Regions from separate parts of the Vogesella amnigena genome, predicted to be linked through region 2. Evidence: predicted binding sites of a transcription regulator. Region 2 holds the regulator's gene; each other region holds the start of a gene.

Region 1 (6,247 bases), on a different contig from region 2:
AAGCGGGTGCAGCACCACGGTGGTGTCCTTGCGCGCTTCCACTACCTCGTCCAGGTAGCAGATGCCGCCGGCGCGCACCGCGCGGGTAAGCGGGCCATCGCACCAGCGGGTTTCGCCGGCGGCAATCAGGTGGCGGCCTACCAGGTCGGCGGCGGACAGGTCGTCATGGCAGGACACGGTAAACAGCGGCAGGCCCAGCCGCGCGGCCATATGGGCGACAAAGCGGGTCTTGCCGCAGCCGGTGGGGCCCTTGATCAGCACCGGCAGCTGCTGGCGCCAGGCGCTCTCGAACACCGCGCATTCGTCGGCTACCGGCTGGTAATACGGAAGGTTGGCCGCAAGCGCAGCCGAAACGGGGGCATTCATCGAAGCTCCTACAGGAAACTGGCCAGCAAGCCGCCGCATACCAGCAGCAGCCAGCCATGCACGCTGCCGCGCAGCCACAGCGGCGCACGACGCAAGGCCATGAATTGCTCCACCACCGCCACGCCTTTGAGCCAGGCGCCGGTCAGCGCCAGCACCGCCACGGCGTGGCCATGCCAGTCGGCCAGCCAGGCCAGCAGCAGGGTGAGCAGGCAAAGCCATAGCCAGGTCAGCCACAGCCCGCGATGGGAAACGGGGAAAATCATGCGCCAAGCATGCCGCAGCAGCCCTGCGGCCAACCTTGACTGCAGGCAAGAAAAAGCCCGCGGGCGCGGGCGGGGGGGGTATGGCAAGGCTGCAGATGCAAAGACCTGGCCGGGCGGCTGCGGTTTAGCGCCTGGGTGTTGCCACGCAGGCCCGCTTCAGCCGGCGGCCGGTTGCAGCAGATCCCACAGATTGCCGTACAGGTCCTTGAACACGGCTACCGTGCCGTAGTCTTCCTGCCGGGGCGGGCGGACAAACTCGATGCCGGCCGCCTGGTAGCGGGCGTAATCGCGGGCGAAGTCGTCGGTATACAGGAACAGGAAGACCCGTCCGCCGGTTTGCGCCCCGACCCGCGACAGTTGCTCGTCGGACGAGGCCCGTGCCAGCAGCAGCCGCGACTCGCTGGCGCCCGGTGGCGACACCACCACCCAGCGCTTGGACTGTTCGGCAATATGGCTGTCTTCCTGCAACACGAAGCCCAGCTTGCCGACAAAAAACGCCAGCGCCTCGTCGTAGTCGCGCACCAGCAGCGATACCAGCCCCAGGCTCTGCTTCATGGCGACACTCCCGCGCCGGCTGCATCGCCCAGCTGGCGCCAGGCCTGCAGCGATGGCCGCTGCCACTGGCGCTCGGCATAGTCCGCCAGTTGCTGTGGCAGCGGGTAGTCGCTACGCAGCAGGCGCTGCAGCATCAGCGCCAGATCGGCATCGGCAATGCACCAGTCGCCAAACAGCTGCTCGCCACCGTGCGCCAGCAGGCTGGAAGCTACCGCCACCAGCTTGGCGGCGGCCTGCTGTCCGGCGGCATCCAGCGGGGCGGTGGCCGGCCGACGGAACACTACCTCGGTGGTGCGCTGTTCGCGCAGCGGCAACAGATCGCTGCGCAGCCAGGCCTGCACCTGCCGCGCCTGTGCCCGCTGTTGCGGCTGCGCCGGATACACCGCCACTTCCGGGTGGCAGTCCTCCAGGTATTCGCTGATGGCGGAGGATTCAGCCAGATGGAACTCGCCGTCCACCAGCAGCGGAACCCGCTGCATGCCGGTGAGCGTGGCATAGGCCGGCTGCCGGTTGGCGCCGCTTTCCAGGTCCACGGTACGCAAGGCGAACGGCAGCTGTTTTTCGGTGAGCGTCACGAAGGCAGACATCGCATACGGGCTCAGGTACTGGCTGTCGACATACAGCAGGTAGGGCTGGGGCATGATGGGCTCTCGGCAAGACAGGGGAAAGCGGCCACTTTACCCGTTCCGCCGCATGGCTACAGCAGAGCCATCCAGAATGCATTGTTCTGCAGACCACACAGCAATAGTCAACGCGCCACATACACCAGCGCGAACAGCACCAGCCACACCAGATCCACCATGTGCCAGTAGGCGGCGGCAGTTTCCACGCCGACATGGTTGGCCGCATCGTAAGCGCCGTGGCGCGCACGCAGGTACACCGCGGCAATGATCACCATGCCCAGCACCACGTGCAGGTAGTGAAAGCCGGCCAAGCCCAGGTAAAACATCCAGAAATCGTTGCTGGACAAGGTGATGCCGGCAGCAAACTTGCCGGCAAACTCGTGGCCCTTGAGCAGCAGGAAGGCCGCGCCACACAGCAGGGTAGCCAGCAGCCAGCGCTGTCCGCGCTGCTGCCGGCCATGGGCAAAGTCCTGCACCGCCGCCGCCACCGCGCCGCTGCCGGCGATCAGCAGCAAGGTATTGATGATGGCCGGCAGGCGCGCCAGCCCGGCCTGGCCGGCGGCAAACAGCGCCGGCTGGCGCGCGCGCACCACGCCGTACACGGCAAAGAACAAGCCGAACACCGCCAGCTCGGCCAGGATGAAAAACCACATTGCCAGATCGCCAGGCACCGTGCGCGGCGCACTGGCGGCCAACCTTGTTGTCTGCATTGTCTTGCTCCGGGCAACCGTGCCGCCGCCGTCACGACTGCATCGTAAAAAAGGCGCCCCTCTCAGGGCGCCAAGCGTTACACACACACTGCGGAATCAGTCCCGTGCATCGCCACGCACGAAGAAGCTGACGATGTACAGCAGCAGGCCGACAAAGAACACCACCCCGGCGGCCTCGCGCAGCCAGTAGAAGAAGGCGATCTGATCCTGCGCCGCCATGAAGGACAGCGGCTGGCTGCCCATGCGCTGCATCCATACCTGCAGGATGCCGGCGGCGGTGAGGAACAGGGTAATGAACACCATGGCGATGGTCATCAGCCAGAACGACCACATTTCCACCACCTGGGCGCGGTTGCTGTTGGCCTCGCGGCCACGCATCAGCGGCATGGTGTAGGAAATCATGGTGATCACCACCATGGCGTAGGCGCCGTAGAAGGCCATGTGACCGTGGCTGGCAGTGATCTGCGTGCCGTGGGTCAGGTAGTTCACCGGGGCCAGGGTATGCAGGAAGCCCCACACGCCGGCGCCGAGGAATGACATCACGCCGGTACCCAGCGCCCACAGCACGGCAGCCTTGTTCGGGTGTTCGCGGCGGCGCTTGTTCACCATGTTGAAGGAGAACAGCGTCATCATGAAGAACGGAATCGGTTCCAGCGCGGAGAAGGCCGAGCCGAACACCTGCCAGTAGCTTGGCGTGCCAATCCAGAAATAATGGTGACCGGTACCGATGATGCCGGTGATCAGCGTCATGGCGATGATCACGTACAGCCACTTCTCCACTACTTCGCGGTCAACACCGGTAACCTTCACCAGCACGAAGGCCAGCATGGCACCCATGATCAGCTCCCACACCCCTTCCACCCACAGGTGCACCACCCACCACCAGAAATACTTGTCCAGCACCAGGTTGATCGGGTTGTAGAACGAGAACAGGAAGAAAATCGCCAGCCCCCACAGCCCCAGCATCATCACCATGCTGATACTGGTCTTGCGCCCCTTCAGCACCGTGAGACTCAGGTTGTAGAGGAAGGACAACGCCACCAGCACGATGCCGACCTTGGTAATGGTGGGCTGCTCCAGGAACTCCCGCCCCATGGTGGGCAATATGTCATTGCCGGTGATCTGCGCCAGCGTGGCATACGGCACCGCCAGATAGCCGACTATGGTCAGCGCCCCGGCAATCAGGAACACCCAGAAGGTAATGATGGCCAGCTTCGGGCTGTGCAGTTCGCGCTCCGATTCCTCGGGAATCATGTAGTAACCCGCCCCCATGAAGCCGAACAGCAGCCACACGATCAGCAGGTTGGTGTGCACCATGCGCGCCACGTTGAACGGAATCTCCGGGAACAGGAAATCGCCGATCACGTACTGCAGGCCCATCACCAGGCCAAAGATGATCTGCCCGACAAACAGGCCGATGGCAGCCATGAAGTACGGCTTGGCCACCGCCTGCGAGCGGTATTTGAGTTGAACGTTGGCCGCAGCCTGCCCCGGGGCGGGGCGCAGTGTGGCCGTAGTGGAGGAAGTCATGCGCGTCTCCTGATGGGTAATGTCTGCCAGTGCGAAGGAATCAGCCTTCGATATTCGGCGGCCAGTTGTTGGTATTGATCTCGGAGCTGTACTTCAGGAAGGCCACCAGATCGTCCAGCTGTGCGTCGGTCAGATGGAAGTTCGGCATCTGGCGACGGCCCGGCACGCCGGTGGGCTGCGCCTTGATCCAGGCCTTGATGAAATCCGGGCCGCGGCGCTGGTAGACATTGCCCAGCTCCGGCGCGAAATAGGCGCCCTCGCCCAGCAGGGTGTGACAGCCGATGCAGTTGTTGGTCTCCCACAGGTTCTTGCCGCGCGCCACCTGCTCGGTAAGGTTGGCGCGGTTGTCCCGCTTGGGCAGCGCCTGCACGGTGTCGAACGTCAGCGCGACAAACAGCAGGAAGAAGAACACCGCGCCGCCATAAAAAATATTGCGCGCGGTGGATTTGGTGAAACTGGTGCTCATCGCAACCTCCTAGTCATCTGCACCGGCAACCCGGCAACTGAGTGCGGACTGTACGTTTCCACCCATCCGGATAGCATTGACGGCAGTCAACGATTTCCGGTCACCGCCCTCCCACACTGGCGCCATGCTCATCACCGAGGAAGACCACATGACACCCGCCCTGCCATTCCCCCACCCCGCGCCGCTGCGCGCCGGCCAGGTAAGCCTGGTGGGTGCCGGCCCCGGCGACCCGGACCTGCTCACCCTCAAGGCGCTGCGCCGCCTGGCCGAAGCCGACGTGGTGCTGTACGACCTGCTGGTGGCCGAAGAGATACTGGCACTGGTCAACAAGCGCGCGCGGCTGGTCTGCGTGGGCAAGCGCGCCAGCCGCCACACCCTGCCGCAGCAGGACATCAACCAGCTACTGCTGCGCGAGGCGCAGGCCGGCTGGCGCGTGGTACGGCTCAAGGGTGGCGACCCACTGCTGTTCGGCCGCGGGGGCGAAGAGTTGGCCGCACTGCTGGCAGCCGGCATCGAAGTGGAAGTGGTGCCCGGCATCACCGCCGCCGTGGGCGCCGCGGCGGCAGCCGGCATCCCGCTGACTCACCGCGACTGCGCGCAGGGCGTAAGCCTGGTCACCGGCCACCGCCGCGACGGCGCCAGCGGCCTGGACTGGGCGGCGCACAGCGGCAGCGAACAGACTGTGGTGGTGTACATGGGCCTGGGCGAAGCGGCGAGTATCGCCAGCGCGCTGCAGGCAAACGGCCGCAGCGGCAGCACCCCGGTAGCCATCATCGAACAGGCCACCACGCCCCGACAGCGGGTGCTGCGCTGCACGCTGGCCACCCTGGCCGACTGCGTGGCACGGGACTGCCCGCAACCGCCGGCATTGCTGGTGATAGGGAAAGTGGTGGCGCTGGCGGCCAGCTGGCAGCGGCAAGCGGAGGGATGCCTGGTGGATTAGCGCCGTATCCGGGGCCCTACCTTAGACAGCAGAAGAAGGTTGGTCGCAGCGCCGAGGGGCGCGCGGCCAACGTGGGAGATAAAACGTAGATATTTACGAAACCATGCAGGTTGGCGTCGAACGTAGCGAGGCCCAACGCCTACCGCGCAGCAGCGAGACAGTTTTGAGTCGACTGAACTGCCACGGTAACCGTTGGGCTTCATTTCATTCAGCCCGACCTATGGCACTACGGCGAGCCATCGCCAGCCAGCAATCCTGACCAACCCCAGTCGTTTACTTCCGCCTGCTCTACCGCTTGTCATGAAATACAAGCTATCGTTTAATTCGGCTCGTATGCAGCGACCAGACTCATTTGCAGTATCAAAACGCTAGCCACCCCAAATTAGTCACGACGTTTACATGACGATGAAACAACTAATACCGCACCCGATTCTGCCCAGCCCACATGAGTACGATATAAGCAGCTTTCACTACCACATCGATAGCAATGATGCGGGGCAATCGTTTATTGACATGACATTAACGAGAAACCGGCAGGTGGTAACGCTGCGCTTCTGGCAGCCGGTCAGCTTGAAAATCGAAGAGGGCTTTCCCCAGCCAACACGCGGCATGGTGTTTTACGACCACTCAGCAGACGGTCTCGAGAACATCACCGTAGAAGTTTCCGACTTTGAAGCTTCGCCGGGTGCCGTCACCTTTTTCGCGCGCAGCGTAGAACAATTAGAAAACTCGGCCCCTTGGGAAAGGGGTTGCACGGTTCGATGACATGAGCAAATCACCCACTTCACACC
Region 2 (6,247 bases):
AGAAACGAAAAACAAGAGCCGAATACCGGCCAGCAATAACAACACCTTCACCATTTAGGAGTTCTCATGGACACACTCCACGCGCTGATCAATCAAGGCAATGACCTGATCTGGGGTCAGCTGCTCATCTACATCCTGCTAGGCGTGGGCGCCTACTTCACCCTGCGCATGGGCTTTATGCAGCTGCGCTTGCTGCCGCGTGGCTGGCAGGAAATGCTCGGCGGTCGTCGCCACATCGGGGGCAGCAACGACATCTCGTCTTTCCAGGCATTCGCCACTGGCCTTGCCTCGCGCGTAGGCACCGGCAACGTGGCCGGTGTGGCTACCGCCATCGCCCTGGGCGGCCCCGGCGCCGTATTCTGGATGTGGATCACCGCCCTGCTGGGCATGGCCAGCGCCTTTGCCGAATCCACGCTGGCGCAGCTGTTCAAGGTCAGCCACCACGACAATACCTTCCGTGGCGGCCCGGCTTACTACATTGAAAAAGGCCTGGGCATGCGCTGGCTGGGGGTGGCGTTTTCGCTGTCGCTGATCCTGGCCTTTGGCCTGGTCTTCAATGCGGTGCAGGCCAACTCCATCGTGGCGGCAACCGAAGGCGCCTGGGGCTGGGACAAGAACCTGGTAGCCATCGGCCTTGTGCTGCTGACCGCACCGATCATTTTTGGCGGCCTGCGCAAGGTGGCACAGGTTGCGGAATGGATGGTGCCGCTGATGGCCGCCATCTACCTGGGCATGACGCTGTTTGTCATCTTCACCCACCTGGCGGATATCCCGGCGGTGTTCATGCTGATCGTGAAAAGTGCCTTCGGCCTGGAGCAGGCGGCAGGCGGCTTTGCCGGCTACGCGGTTAGCCAGGCCATGATGCTGGGCATCAAGCGAGGCCTGTTCTCCAACGAAGCCGGCATGGGCTCGGCACCGAATGCCGCAGCGGCAGCCACCACTCGCCACCCGGCCAGCCAGGGCATCGTGCAGATGTTCGGCGTGTTCATCGACACCATCGTCGTGTGTTCCTGCACCGCCTTCATCGTGCTGCTATCCGGTGCCTATGTACCCGGCGCCGAGCTGAAAGGCGTGCAACTGACCCAGGCGGCGCTGTCTGCCACGCTGGGCAGCTGGGGCGGCCACTTCCTGGCCATTGCCCTGTTCCTGTTCTGCTTCAGCTCCATCATCGGTAACTACGCGTATGCCGAGGGTAATGTGGAGTTCATCAAGAACAACAAGCTGCTCATGCTGGGCTTCCGCCTGCTGGTGCTGTTCATGGTGGCATTTGGTGCCATCGGCAGCTCGCCGCTGGTATGGGACATGGCCGACCTGTCGATGGGCATCATGGCGCTGATCAACCTGTTCGCCATCGTGATGCTGTCCAAGCACGTGTTCACGCTGCTGAAGGACTACCAGGACCAGCTCAAGGCCGGTAACAAACAGCCGGAATTCGACGTGAAGCGTTACCCGGAAATCCAGGCACGCATCCACCCGGAAAGCTGGAAGTAAGCTGCCCTCCGGCATGGCGGCCACCATTGACCGCCGCTAGATAGCCAAAGCCCTTCCGCCATGCGGAAGGGCTTTGTTTTATGGTCGCAGGGGCCATCTGGCCAGCCGAGATGGTGGCCTGCAGCCTGCTAGATGGTCTTGGAGTAACGCGCCTTGGTCTCGCGCTCGCGCAGGTGACGATCGAACACCATGGCGATATTGCGGATCAGGAAACGCCCCTTGGGCGCCACCATCAGGAAATCGCCGTCGAAAGTCAGCAAACCTACCTGCTGAAACTCGCGGATCAGTGGCAGCTCGTCGGCAAAGTAGTCGGCAAAGTTGATGCCGAAAGTTTCCTCGATGGCCTCTACCGACAGCGAGAAGCGGCACATCAGCGACTGGATCACGCTGCGGCGCAGGATATCGTCCTGGGTCAGCGTCATGCCGCGCAGTACCGGCAGGTGGCCGGCATCCAGCGCCGCGTAGTAGGCGTCGATGTCTTTTTCGTTCTGCGAGTAACAGGGGCCGACCTTGCCGATGGACGACACGCCCAGACCGATCATGTCGCAGTCGGCATGGGTTGAATACCCCTGGAAGTTGCGCTGCAGGCGGCCCTGCTGCAGGGCACGCGTCAGCTCGTCGTCCGGCTTGGCAAAGTGATCCATGCCGATGAACACATAGCCGGCGTCGGTGAGCTGCTGTACCGAATTCTGCAGGATGTCCAGCTTGTGCGCGGCCGTGGGCAGATCAGCCTCGTTGATGCGGCGCTGCGGCATGAACACGCTGGGCAGGTGCGCGTAGTTGTACAGCGCGATGCGGTCCGGGTTCATTGCCAGCACCTTGTCCACAGTGCGGCGCACCGAGTCGGCATTCTGCAGCGGCAGGCCGTAGATCAGGTCCACGCTCACCGACTTGAAACCGGCCTCACGCGCGGCGTTGATCACGGTAAGGGTTTCTTCCTCGCTCTGGATGCGGTTCACCGCCTGCTGCACGGCCGGGTCGAAATCCTGGATGCCCACACTCATGCGGTTGAAACCCAGCCGGCCCAGGTGCAGCACGGTGTCGCGGCCAACCTTGCGCGGGTCGATCTCGATGGAAAACTCACCATCCGGCAGCAATTCGAAATGCTTGTTAATGGCCGCCATCACCCGGCTGAGTTGCTCGTCGGACAGGAAGGTGGGTGTGCCGCCGCCAAAATGCAGCTGGATCACCTTCTCGCGGTAGCCCAGGCGTGCCGCCACCAGGGCGATTTCCTTTTCCAGGTAATCCAGGTACTGGTCGGCGCGGCTCTTGTCTTTGGTGATGATCTTGTTGCAGCCGCAGTAGTAGCAGATGGTGTTACAGAACGGCACATGCACGTACAGCGACACCGGGCGATGGCTGGCGCCAATGGCGTGCTGCTGCAGCCAGTGCTCGTAATCCTTCACCCCGAAGCCGCCGTGAAAGCGATCTGCCGTCGGGTAAGAAGTGTAGCGCGGGCCGGAACCTTCAAGTTTTTCGATAAGTTCTCGATCGAAGACGCATTGCGTCGGCTGGAACGGGGCGGTGGGTGTCATATCGTCTTGCTTGGAAAACTGGTGGTGGGCTGGTAAATTTGCGCTAATTGACACTTGGCGCGCTTTGACGCGTGTCAAGCAAGCCTCTAGCCTTGCGAAACCCGGAAACCATGACCGAGCTCACTACCTCCCTGCACACGCTGAAAGTGTCGTGCTCCAACTGCAGTCTGCGTGAACTCTGCCTGCCGGTTGGCCTCAACCGCGACGAGATGGCACAGCTGGATGCGGTGATCCGCCAGAGCCGCCGTCTGAAGCGTGGCGAGTACCTGTTCCACTCCGGCGAAGGCTTCCGTTCACTGTATGCAGTGCGTACCGGTTTCTTCAAGACCTGCGTCTCCAGCCAGGACGGCCGCGAGCAGGTAACCGGCTTCCACATGTCCGGCGAGCTGATGGGCCTGGACGGCATTTCCGCCAGCCAGCACGGCTGCGACGCCATCGCGCTGGAAGACAGCGAGGTATGCGAGCTGCCGTTCAACCGCATGGAAACCCTGGGCCGCGACATCCCCAGCCTGCAGCACCACTTCTTCCGCCTGATGAGCCGCGAGATCGTGCGCGACCAGTCGGTAATGCTGCTGCTGGGCAATATGAAGGCCGAGGAGAGGCTGGCCGCCTTCCTGCTCAACCTGTCGCAGCGTCTGTCGGCACGCGGCTTTGCCGCCTTCGACTTCATCCTGCGCATGAGCCGCGAGGAAATCGGCAGCTTCCTGGGCCTGAAACTGGAAACCGTCAGCCGCACGCTGTCCAAGTTCCAGCAACAGGGCTGGCTGAAAGTGGATCACAAGCACATTCAGGTACTGCAGCCGGAAGAGCTGAAGGCACTGGTAGCCGGCTGCGCCCAGGCCAACAGCCTGCGCTGAGCACCAGCCGCCCTTAGCGTTCGAACGCCCTGCCCCGTGCGGGGCGTTGTTGTTTGTGGGGGGATGCAGGGTGGAAAACACGTAGCCCGGATAAGCCACAGGCGCATCCGGGAACATTGGCACCTGCTCCCCGGATGCGCTGCGCTTATCCGGGCTACCAACTTGCCGTTCGAACGCCCTGCCCCGTGCGGGGCGTTGTTGTTTGTGGGGCAAGCGTGTGATGTGTAGGGCGGATGCCCCGCAGGGGCGATCCGCCAACACAAGGTTGGCCGCAAATGACGGTGGAACGCCCCGCAAGCGCCTCATAGTGGCGGAACGCCCCGTTGGGGCTTCCGCCCTACAGCACCCCTATCGACAGCGCCGCCGCCAGCGTGGCGCCCAGCTCGGCCGCCTCCTCCAGCGACTGCGGCGTCACCTCCCCCTTCACCAGCAGCGGTGGCAAGGCCTCGCGCAGCGGGTAGCCGCTGGCGATGCGGCGAATCGCGGTGAGTGCGCCCTGGCCGTCGTTGCCGGCGCTGATGATCGCCGCGTACGGCAGCCCCTCCACCTTTCCCTGCGCCGGGTAGAAGGTGCGGTCGAGAAAATCCTTCAGCGCACCGGCCATGTAGCCGAAGTTTTCCGGCGTGGCCAGCACCAGCGCCTGGCTGGCCAGCAGGTCGTCGATGCCGGCCTGCAGCGCCGGCAGCACGCGAACCACCACGTTCTCCTCGCCACCTGCCGCCGCTGCAGCAGCAGTGACCAGTGCGTGGGTATGGCCGCTCTGGCTGGCGTAGACGAACAGCAGGGTCTTCATGCCGCGCTCACGATGCGGCCAACGTGCGCTGCAGCTCGGCCAGCATGCCGGGCAGCGGCCAGTCGTCGCGCACCACGAAACCACGCGCAATCTCGTGCCAGTCGCCCCCCTCCCCTGGCGCCAACTCGGCCACCAGTCGCGCACCATCAGCCTCGGCCAGCTGGGCCTGCAGTTGCGGCAGGATCAGCACCGCATCGGCGGCGGCGCGCGCCGGCGCCAGCCAGCACAAGCGTGGCAGCAGCAGCCAGCGGCTGTCGGCGCCATGCTGCGGCCAAGGCTCGGACAAGCGCCGCCACCAGCCACGGCAGGCATCGGCATTACACGGGAATTGCGGCTGCGGCGCATGCGGATAGAACAGCCAGCCGGTGAGGCGGCTGTAGGCCGGACAGCCGGCAAAACCGTCCGGCAGCTGTGCCGCCGGGTGGCAACTCAGCGCCAGCTGGCTGGCAAGCTTGCGGTATTTCAACGGCCAGGCATCGCGCAGGCTGGGGCCGACCAGCTCGCCGCTGGCGTCGTCCAGCTGCAGGTAGAACTTGCTGGCAGCCTCCAGGTGCAGCGGCTGGCCATCGACACGCAGCAGAAAGTCGAATTCGCCGACGCTGCGGCCGTGCTCGGCCAGCGGCAGGTTGGCCGCCACGCAGTCGATGTGCGGCGCGTGCATGAACCAGAACGCCAGCAGCTGCTCGGCGTACACGCCCAGCCGCCGCGTGGGCCGCACCGCCAGCCAGTCCAGTAGCGGCTGTGGCACGGCGTCCAGGGCAAGCAGTTGCGGCCAACCCTGCGGCCCCAGCAGGCGGGCGCAGTCGATTTCGGCGCCGCTGTGCCACGGTGGTGGCGCGGTAAGCAGAAAGGCCAGATCGCGCACCGGCTGGCAGCGCAGTGCCGTATAGGGTTCGGCCAGCCGGTGGCGATAGCTCATGATGTACTGTCGTCCTCGACATCGGGCGTGCTGCCCTGCCCCTTGCCCGCCAGGCGCTGTGCCTGCTTGTAGAAGCCGCGCAGGATATCGATCTCCTCGCGCAGCAGGCCGGCGCGGTGGAACATGGTGCGCAGGCGGCGGATCATGCGTTCGCTGTTGCGGCGACGGTAGTAGCCTATGTCTTCCAGCGTGGCGTCCAGGTGGTCCACCATGCCGTCCACCTCGCCCTGGGTGGCACTGTTGCCGTCCGGCTTCAGGTAATCGACGTTCACCCCGGTGTGGCTGAACAGCTCGTAGGTCATCACCTGCACCGCCATGGCGAGGTTCAGCGAGAAGTAGTCCGGGTTGCCGGGAATGGTCACCAGCCGGTTGCACTGCTCCACTTCCTCGATGGACAGGCCGAAGGTCTCGTTGCCGAACACCAGCGCCACCTGTTCACCTTCACGCGCGCGGGCGATCAGCTCCGGCGTAGTCTCACGTGGAATGGACAGCGGCGTGGTGAGCTCGCGGCGGCGGCTGGTCAGCGCGCAGGCCACGGTCACGTCGGCCAGCGCTGCGGCCAGCGTGGGCACCACGGTAGCGGTCTGCAGCACATCCACCGCACCGGAAGCCAGCGTGTCGGCCTCCTCGGACGGGAACACCTTGGGCTCCA
Region 3 (6,247 bases), on a different contig from region 2:
GCGTGATGGTGATGTAGGGCAGGCGGAAGTTTTCCAGCGCGCGGCGCACCAGCTGGCGGCAGGCGTCGGCGCTGCTTACCGCCTCGCTCATGTACAGGTGCAGCACGGTGCCGCCGGTGTACTTGCGCTGCAGCTCGTCCTGGCGCAGCAGCGCCTCGAACGGGTCGTCGGTAAAGCCCACCGGCAGCTGGCTGGAGTTGGTGTAGTAGGGCTGCTGCGGCGTGCCGGCCTGCAGGATGCCGGGGTAGCGCTTGTTGTCCTCGCGGGCGAAGCGGTAGGTGGTGCCTTCCGCCGGCGTGGCTTCCAGGTTGTACAGGTGGCCGGTAGCCTGCTGGAACTCGACCATGCGCGCGCGGATGTGGTCCAGGTAGCGGCAGGCGAAGGCGTGGCCCCAGTCGCTGGTGATGTCGTGGGCATCGGCGCTGAAGTTGCGGATCATCTCGTTGATGCCGTTCACCCCCAGGGTGGAGAAGTGGTTGCGCAGGCTGCCGAGGAAGTGGCGGGTGTACGGGTACAGCCCGCCGTCGATGTGCTGCTGCACTTTGCTGCGGCGCGCTTCCAGCACTTCGCGGCCCAGGTTCAGCAGGCGGTCGGTCTCGGCCAGCAGCGCCGCCTCGTCGCCGGCAAAACGGTAGCCCAGGCGCGCGCAGTTGACGGTGACCACGCCTACCGAGCCGGTCTGCTCGGCGCTGCCGAACAGGCCGTTGCCGCGCTTCATCAGCTCGCGCAGGTCCAGCTGCAGGCGGCAGCACATGCTGCGCACCATGTGCGGCTCCAGTTCGGAGTTCACGAAGTTCTGGAAGTAGGGCAGGCCGTACTTGGCGGTCATCGCGAACAGCAAATCGGTGTTGTCGCCGTACCAGTCGAAGTCCCTGGTGATGTTGTAGGTGGGAATCGGAAAGGTGAAGGCGCGGCCGCAGGCGTCGCCGGCCAGCATTACCTCGATGAAGGCGCGGTTGATCAGCGCCATTTCCGCCGCGCAGTCGCCGTAGCGGAACGGCATCTCCTCGCCGCCCAGCACCGGAATCTGCTCGCGCAGGTCTTCCGGGCAGACCCAGTCGAAAGTGAGGTTGGTGAACGGTGTCTGCGTACCCCAGCGGCTGGGCACGTTCAGGTTGTAGACCAGCTCCTGGATGCACTGCTTCACCTGGGCGTAGCTCAGCGCGTCCTTTTTCACGAACGGCGCCAGGTAGGTATCGAAGGAGCTGAATGCTTGCGCGCCGGCCCATTCGTTCTGCAGCGTGCCGAGGAAGTTGACGATCTGGCCGCAGGCGCTGGACAGGTGGCGCGGCGGGGCGGATTCCACCTTGCCGCCCACGCCGGCAAAGCCCAGTTGCAGCAGGGTGCGCAGCGACCAGCCGGCGCAGTAGCCGGACAGCATGTCCAGGTCGTGGATGTGCAGGTCGCCGTGGCGGTGCGCAGTGGCGGCCTCGGCGGGGAATACTTCGTGCAGCCAGTACTCGGCGGTGAGCTTGCCGGCGATGTTGAGGATCATGCCGCCCAGGCTGTAGCCCTGGTTGGCATTGGCCTGCACCCGCCAGTCGGCACGGGACAGGTATTCGCTGATGCTGCTGACCGCATCCACGTGGTGGCTGGGGCGTGCGTCCATGTTTGCTCCAATATCTAGTGTTTGGCGCATTGTATGGACGCAGCATGTGGTGTTAATTGATGTGCATCAAGTCTGGAAAAATACCTTTGGCATGATGCGGCGCGGCAGGGTTGGCCGCATCATTTCCCCTATTTTCCCTGGGGCGCCGGCATCACGATGCTGCGCTGGAAGCGCAGCAGGCCACGCCCGGGGTTGTGGTAGCGGTAGCCGTATTCGGTGCCGTAGCCGGCGGTGGCGCCGGCCAGCAGCGTGAGCGCCTTGTCGGCGTAGCTCAGCTGCAGCGTGCCGCTGTGCACCTCCACGATCTCGCCGCAGCCGCTCGGGTCCGGGGTGGCCTGGTAGCTGTCGCCGGGTGCCAGCTGCCACTGCCACAGCTCCAGCGTGCAGTGCGGTAATGCCAGGCTGTGCAGCAGGGTGGCGTGACTGTGCTGATTGTGCCCCTGCCACACCCGTACCGGCGACTCGCTGCCCGGCTGGCGCACCAGCTCGGAAAAGGTCAGCCCCAGCGCGCTGGCCAGCCGGTCCAGGGTGGCGATGCTGACATTGCTGGCGCCGGCTTCGATATTGATCAGCATGCGGCGGCTGACATCGGCGGCGGTGGCCAGCTTTTCCTGGCTCCAGCCCAGGCGCTGGCGGGTGGTGCGCAGATTGTGGGCGACGTGACTGAAGACTTGCAGAGAGCTGTGGTCGGTCATGGTGCAGTATATTGCGCTATTATCGATATGTGCACTATAGTGCACTGAATTGTTTCCATACCTTAGCTGCGAGACCAGTATATGTCCACTCTTGCCACTACCGCGCCTGCGACTCACCACCGGCTGCTGCCTGATCTGTCGCTGGTGGGCGTCACCATGCTGTGGGGTGCCACCTTTCTGGCGGTACAGACCGCGCTGCAGTGGAGCGGCGCCTTTGCCTTTGTCGGCATGCGCTTCGCCGTGGCGGCGCTGGCCGCCTGGCTGCTGTGCCGGCGCGAACTGGCGCAGCTGAATCGGGCCGAACTGCTGGGTGGCCTGGCTATCGGCGCGGTGCTGTACTTCAGCTACAACCTGCAGACGCTGGGGCTGCCGCATATTCCCAGCAGCACCTCGGCATTTCTCACCGGGCTGTATGTACCGCTGGTGCCGCTGCTGCAGTGGGTGCTGTTCCGTGATCGCCCCAGCCTGGCGGCCTGGGGCGGGATAGCGCTGGCCTTTGTCGGCCTGCTGCTGCTGGCTGGCGCCGACGGCCTGAACATCCACCTGGGGCTGGGCGAGTGGCTGACCATCGCCGCCACCGCCACCATTGCGCTGGAGATCTGTCTGATCAGCCGCTTTGCTGTCGGCTGCAATGCACGGCGCATGGCGCTGGTGCAGTTGCTGACCGTGTGCCTGCTGTCGCTGCTGAGCGCGCCGCTGGCCGGCGAGAGTCTGCCGCAGTGGCATCCGCTGCTGCTGGCCAGTGTGCTGGCGCTGGGAGCGATGACGGCGCTGATCCAGATCGTGATGAACTGGGCGCAAAAAACGGTGCCGGCCACCCGCGCCACCATCATCTACGCGATGGAGCCGGTGTGGGGCGGGCTGATCGGCTGGCTGGCGGGCGAGATGCTGACCGGCGGCAAGGTCGCTGGTGCGGCGTTGATCGTGGCCAGCGTGTTGCTGAGCCAGCTGGGCGCGCGCAAGACCGAACATGCGCCGGTGTGAGCCGGCTCAGGGCTGGCGCAGCTGGCCCTGCAATTGCGGCAGATAGTGCAGTGTCAGGCGGGAGACCTCCCGGCTGGCTACCAGCCGCTGTAGCGCCTGGCGCAGCTGGCTGCGATCGGGTGGCGACATGCGGCGCGACAGATAGCTGCCGACGGTGAGATACACCTCGGGCTGGAATGACAGGTAGCGTAGGGTGGCCCCCTCGGTACCCTGCGGGCTGCCCAGCCAGCTGGTGGTTTCCAGCAGTGCCTGCAGCCGGCGGTGCTGCAGTTTCAGATACAGGCTGCCGCGATCGTTGCTGTACTCCAGGCGGCCGGCCTGCCGTAGCGTTGCCAGCCGTTGTTCGATTTCCGTTGGGAACAAGGCACCGCTGAGAATGCCGATGCGTGCGTTCGGATCGGCCAGCAAGGCATCGGCGCTGCGGTAGTTGCTGCCAGCCAGCACCGTGGTCTGCAGCGGCAGGCGGAACAGCGGGACAAACTCCAGCAGCGGCTCCAGTTCGCTGCTCTGTATCGCCAGCAGCAACAGCTGCAGCTGGTGCTGCTGCAGCATGGCATTGCGTCGTGCCAGTGGCAGTTCGCGCGGGGTCAGCACGCAGCCGGTCAGCTGCTGCAGGCGCCCGGCCAGTGCCGGCAGCAGCCCCTGCGGGCTGCCGTTACGGGCCTCGCTGTATAGCTGTGCTGCCCGGCTATAGCTCGGGTAATCGTAGCGGCAGGGGGCGGCGGCCTGGGCCGCAAGCGAGGCAAGCAACAGCAGGCCGGCGAATGCTTTCATGGGCACCACGCAAGATCATGATGCTCACATTGTGCGACATTTATCGAACTTTGCCACTCGCCGTGGCATGGCTGGCAGATACCCCGCTGGCAGGCCGGCGCCGCGGATTGAGGTTGGCCGCAAACTGCCGCGTGGCCTCGGCCCAGGAGAAGCGCTCGGCAATGCGGCGCACGTGATCGCGGTCCAGCGCCAGCGCCTGCAGGCAGGCCAGGCGCAAGTCCTGGTGCAGCACGCCGCCGCCGCTGTTGCCCACCACGTCCAGCGGCCCCGCCACCGGGTAGGCCGCCACCGGTGTGCCGCAGGCCATCGCTTCCAGCAGCACCAGACCGAAGGTGTCGGTAAGGCTGGGGAACACGAATACATCCGCCGCGCGGTAGAAGCGGGCCAGCTCGTGCTGCGGAAACACGCCGGCAAAGTGTACCTGCGGGTAGCGCTGGCGCAGCTCTTCCAGCTGCGGACCTTCGCCCACCACCCACTTGCTGCCCGGCAGGTCCAGCTGCAGGAAGGCCTCGATGTTTTTCTCCACCGCCACGCGGCCGATGTAGACAAAGCGCGGCGGCGCGGTTTCCAGCCGTTCGCGCTCGCCGGGGCTGAACAGCGTGGTATCCACGCCGCGTCCCCACAGCACCACATTGCCGAAGCCACGCTCCCGCAGCGCGCGCACTATGCTGGGCGTGGGCGCCATCACTGCCGCCGCCGGAGCATGGAAGTGGCGCATGAAGGCATAGCTGATGCCCAGCGGCAGCCGCGTGCGGGCGGCGACGTATTCCGGAAAGCGGGTGTGGTAGGCGGTGCTGAACGGCTGCTTGTGGCGCAGGCACCAGCGGCGCGCGGCCCAGCCCAGCGGGCCTTCGGTGGCAATGTGCACCGCGTCGGCATCGAATGCGGCCAAGCTTTGTGCCACCTTGCGGTAGGGAAACAGCGCGATGCGGATATCCGGGTAGCTGGGCAGCGGCATGGTGGTGAACGCTTCGCCATCGTCGTGTTCGCCGCCCAGCGGGGTGAGCAGCGCCACCTCGTGGCCCATGGCGCGCAGCTCGCGCACCGTTTCCAGCAGGCTGCGTACCACGCCGTTCACCTGCGGCAGCCAGGCATCTGTCACGATCATTACGCGCATGGGCGGCTCTCCTGATGGGCATGTACCGGCAGGGCAGCTGGTAGCTCGGTTGGCAACGGCAGCAGCAGCTCCTCGTGGCTGGCAGGGTGGGCCGGGCTGGCTGCCGGGGTATCGATGCGCGTCCAGTACACCACTTCCAGCCGGCCATCGTGGTGTTCCACCAGCGCCGACAGGCTTTCCACCCAGTCGCCGCAGTTGCCGTACACGATGCCGTCGATGTCCTTGACCTCGGCCTTGTGGATGTGGCCGCAGATCACGCCGTCAAAGCCGCGGCGGCGGGCCTCGGCGGCCAGGATGTGCTCGAAGTCGCTGATGAAATTCACCGCGTTCTTCACCTTGTGTTTCAGGTACTGCGACAGTGACCAGTACGGCCGCCCCAGCTTCTGCCGCAGCCAGTTGAAATGGCGGTTCAGCCCCAGGATCACCGTGTACAGGCTGTCGCCGACATAGGCCAGCCACTTCACGTGCTGGATCACGCCGTCGAATTCGTCGCCGTGGATGATCAGCAGCCGGCGGCCGTCGGCAGTGCGGTGTTCGGCTTCGCCGCGAATGGCGATGCCGCCGAAATCCAGCCCGTGGTACTGGCGCGCCGCTTCGTCGTGATTGCCGGGCACATACACCACCTGCGTGCCCTTGCGTGCCTTGCGCAGCACTTTCTGCACCACGTCGTTGTGCGCCTGCTTCCAGTACCAGGATTTTTTCAGCTGCCAGCCATCGATGATGTCGCCCACCAGGTACAGGGTGTCCGACTCGTTGTGGCGCAGGAAATCCAGCAGAAAGGCGGCCTGGCAGCCGCTGGTGCCAAGATGGACATCGGATAGCCAGATGGTGCGGTAACGGTGGCTCATGGAGCATCTCCACGCTGCAGATGCCCCGATGCTGCCGCCGCCGTGTGACAGCAGCATGAGTGTGCTGTGACAGCCTGGTGACGGTAACATGGCATGAGAAAATTCCGATGTCGGCGACGCCATAAGCTTGGCTTAATGCTGCTCCGCTTCAATGCGCGTATTCCGCCCTAGAGACTGATGATGAACAAGCTGTTGCGCCCGGCCCGTGCCGAGTGGCTGG

What was found. The regulator FNR, encoded in region 2, switches genes on or off when oxygen is low (the NO sensors DNR and NnrR bind a similar motif). The targets are predictions, from matches to a motif close to TTGATNNNNATCAA.
Region 1: a site for FNR is predicted at 4,590-4,603, ahead of cobA (uroporphyrinogen-III C-methyltransferase). Genes of this name have one in related genera too.
Region 3: a site for FNR is predicted at 1,666-1,679, ahead of ACFOKJ_RS01360 (ribonucleoside triphosphate reductase). Genes of this name have one in related genera too.

The regions. Positions count from the first base shown of each region.
Region 1 is NZ_JBHRYH010000017.1:40,783-47,029, forward strand. Features, by position in the region: gene ACFOKJ_RS07470 (CbbQ/NirQ/NorQ/GpvN family protein) at 1-366, opposite strand, end outside; gene ACFOKJ_RS07475 (cytochrome C oxidase subunit IV family protein) at 375-629, opposite strand; gene ACFOKJ_RS07480 (VOC family protein) at 786-1,184, opposite strand; gene yfcF (glutathione transferase) at 1,181-1,825, opposite strand; gene ACFOKJ_RS07490 (cytochrome c oxidase subunit 3) at 1,933-2,517, opposite strand; gene ACFOKJ_RS07495 (cbb3-type cytochrome c oxidase subunit I) at 2,614-4,047, opposite strand; gene ACFOKJ_RS07500 (c-type cytochrome) at 4,088-4,513, opposite strand; gene cobA (uroporphyrinogen-III C-methyltransferase) at 4,662-5,456, shown strand; gene ACFOKJ_RS07510 (hypothetical protein) at 5,856-6,221, shown strand; gene ACFOKJ_RS07515 (hypothetical protein) at 6,223-6,247, shown strand, end outside.
Region 2 is NZ_JBHRYH010000018.1:36,536-42,782, forward strand. Features, by position in the region: gene ACFOKJ_RS08695 (alanine/glycine:cation symporter family protein) at 67-1,491, shown strand; gene hemN (oxygen-independent coproporphyrinogen III oxidase) at 1,620-3,026, opposite strand; gene fnr (fumarate/nitrate reduction transcriptional regulator Fnr) at 3,137-3,883, shown strand; gene ACFOKJ_RS08710 (NAD(P)H-dependent oxidoreductase) at 4,221-4,676, opposite strand; gene ACFOKJ_RS08715 (DUF1853 family protein) at 4,684-5,595, opposite strand; gene ACFOKJ_RS08720 (RNA methyltransferase) at 5,592-6,247, opposite strand, start outside.
Region 3 is NZ_JBHRYH010000002.1:199,849-206,095, forward strand. Features, by position in the region: gene ACFOKJ_RS01360 (ribonucleoside triphosphate reductase) at 1-1,609, opposite strand, end outside; gene ACFOKJ_RS01365 (helix-turn-helix domain-containing protein) at 1,738-2,304, opposite strand; gene ACFOKJ_RS01370 (DMT family transporter) at 2,386-3,288, shown strand; gene ACFOKJ_RS01375 (hypothetical protein) at 3,295-4,062, opposite strand; gene ACFOKJ_RS01380 (glycosyltransferase family 4 protein) at 4,103-5,179, opposite strand; gene ACFOKJ_RS01385 (UDP-2,3-diacylglucosamine diphosphatase) at 5,170-6,027, opposite strand; gene ACFOKJ_RS01390 (phosphoethanolamine transferase) at 6,205-6,247, shown strand, end outside.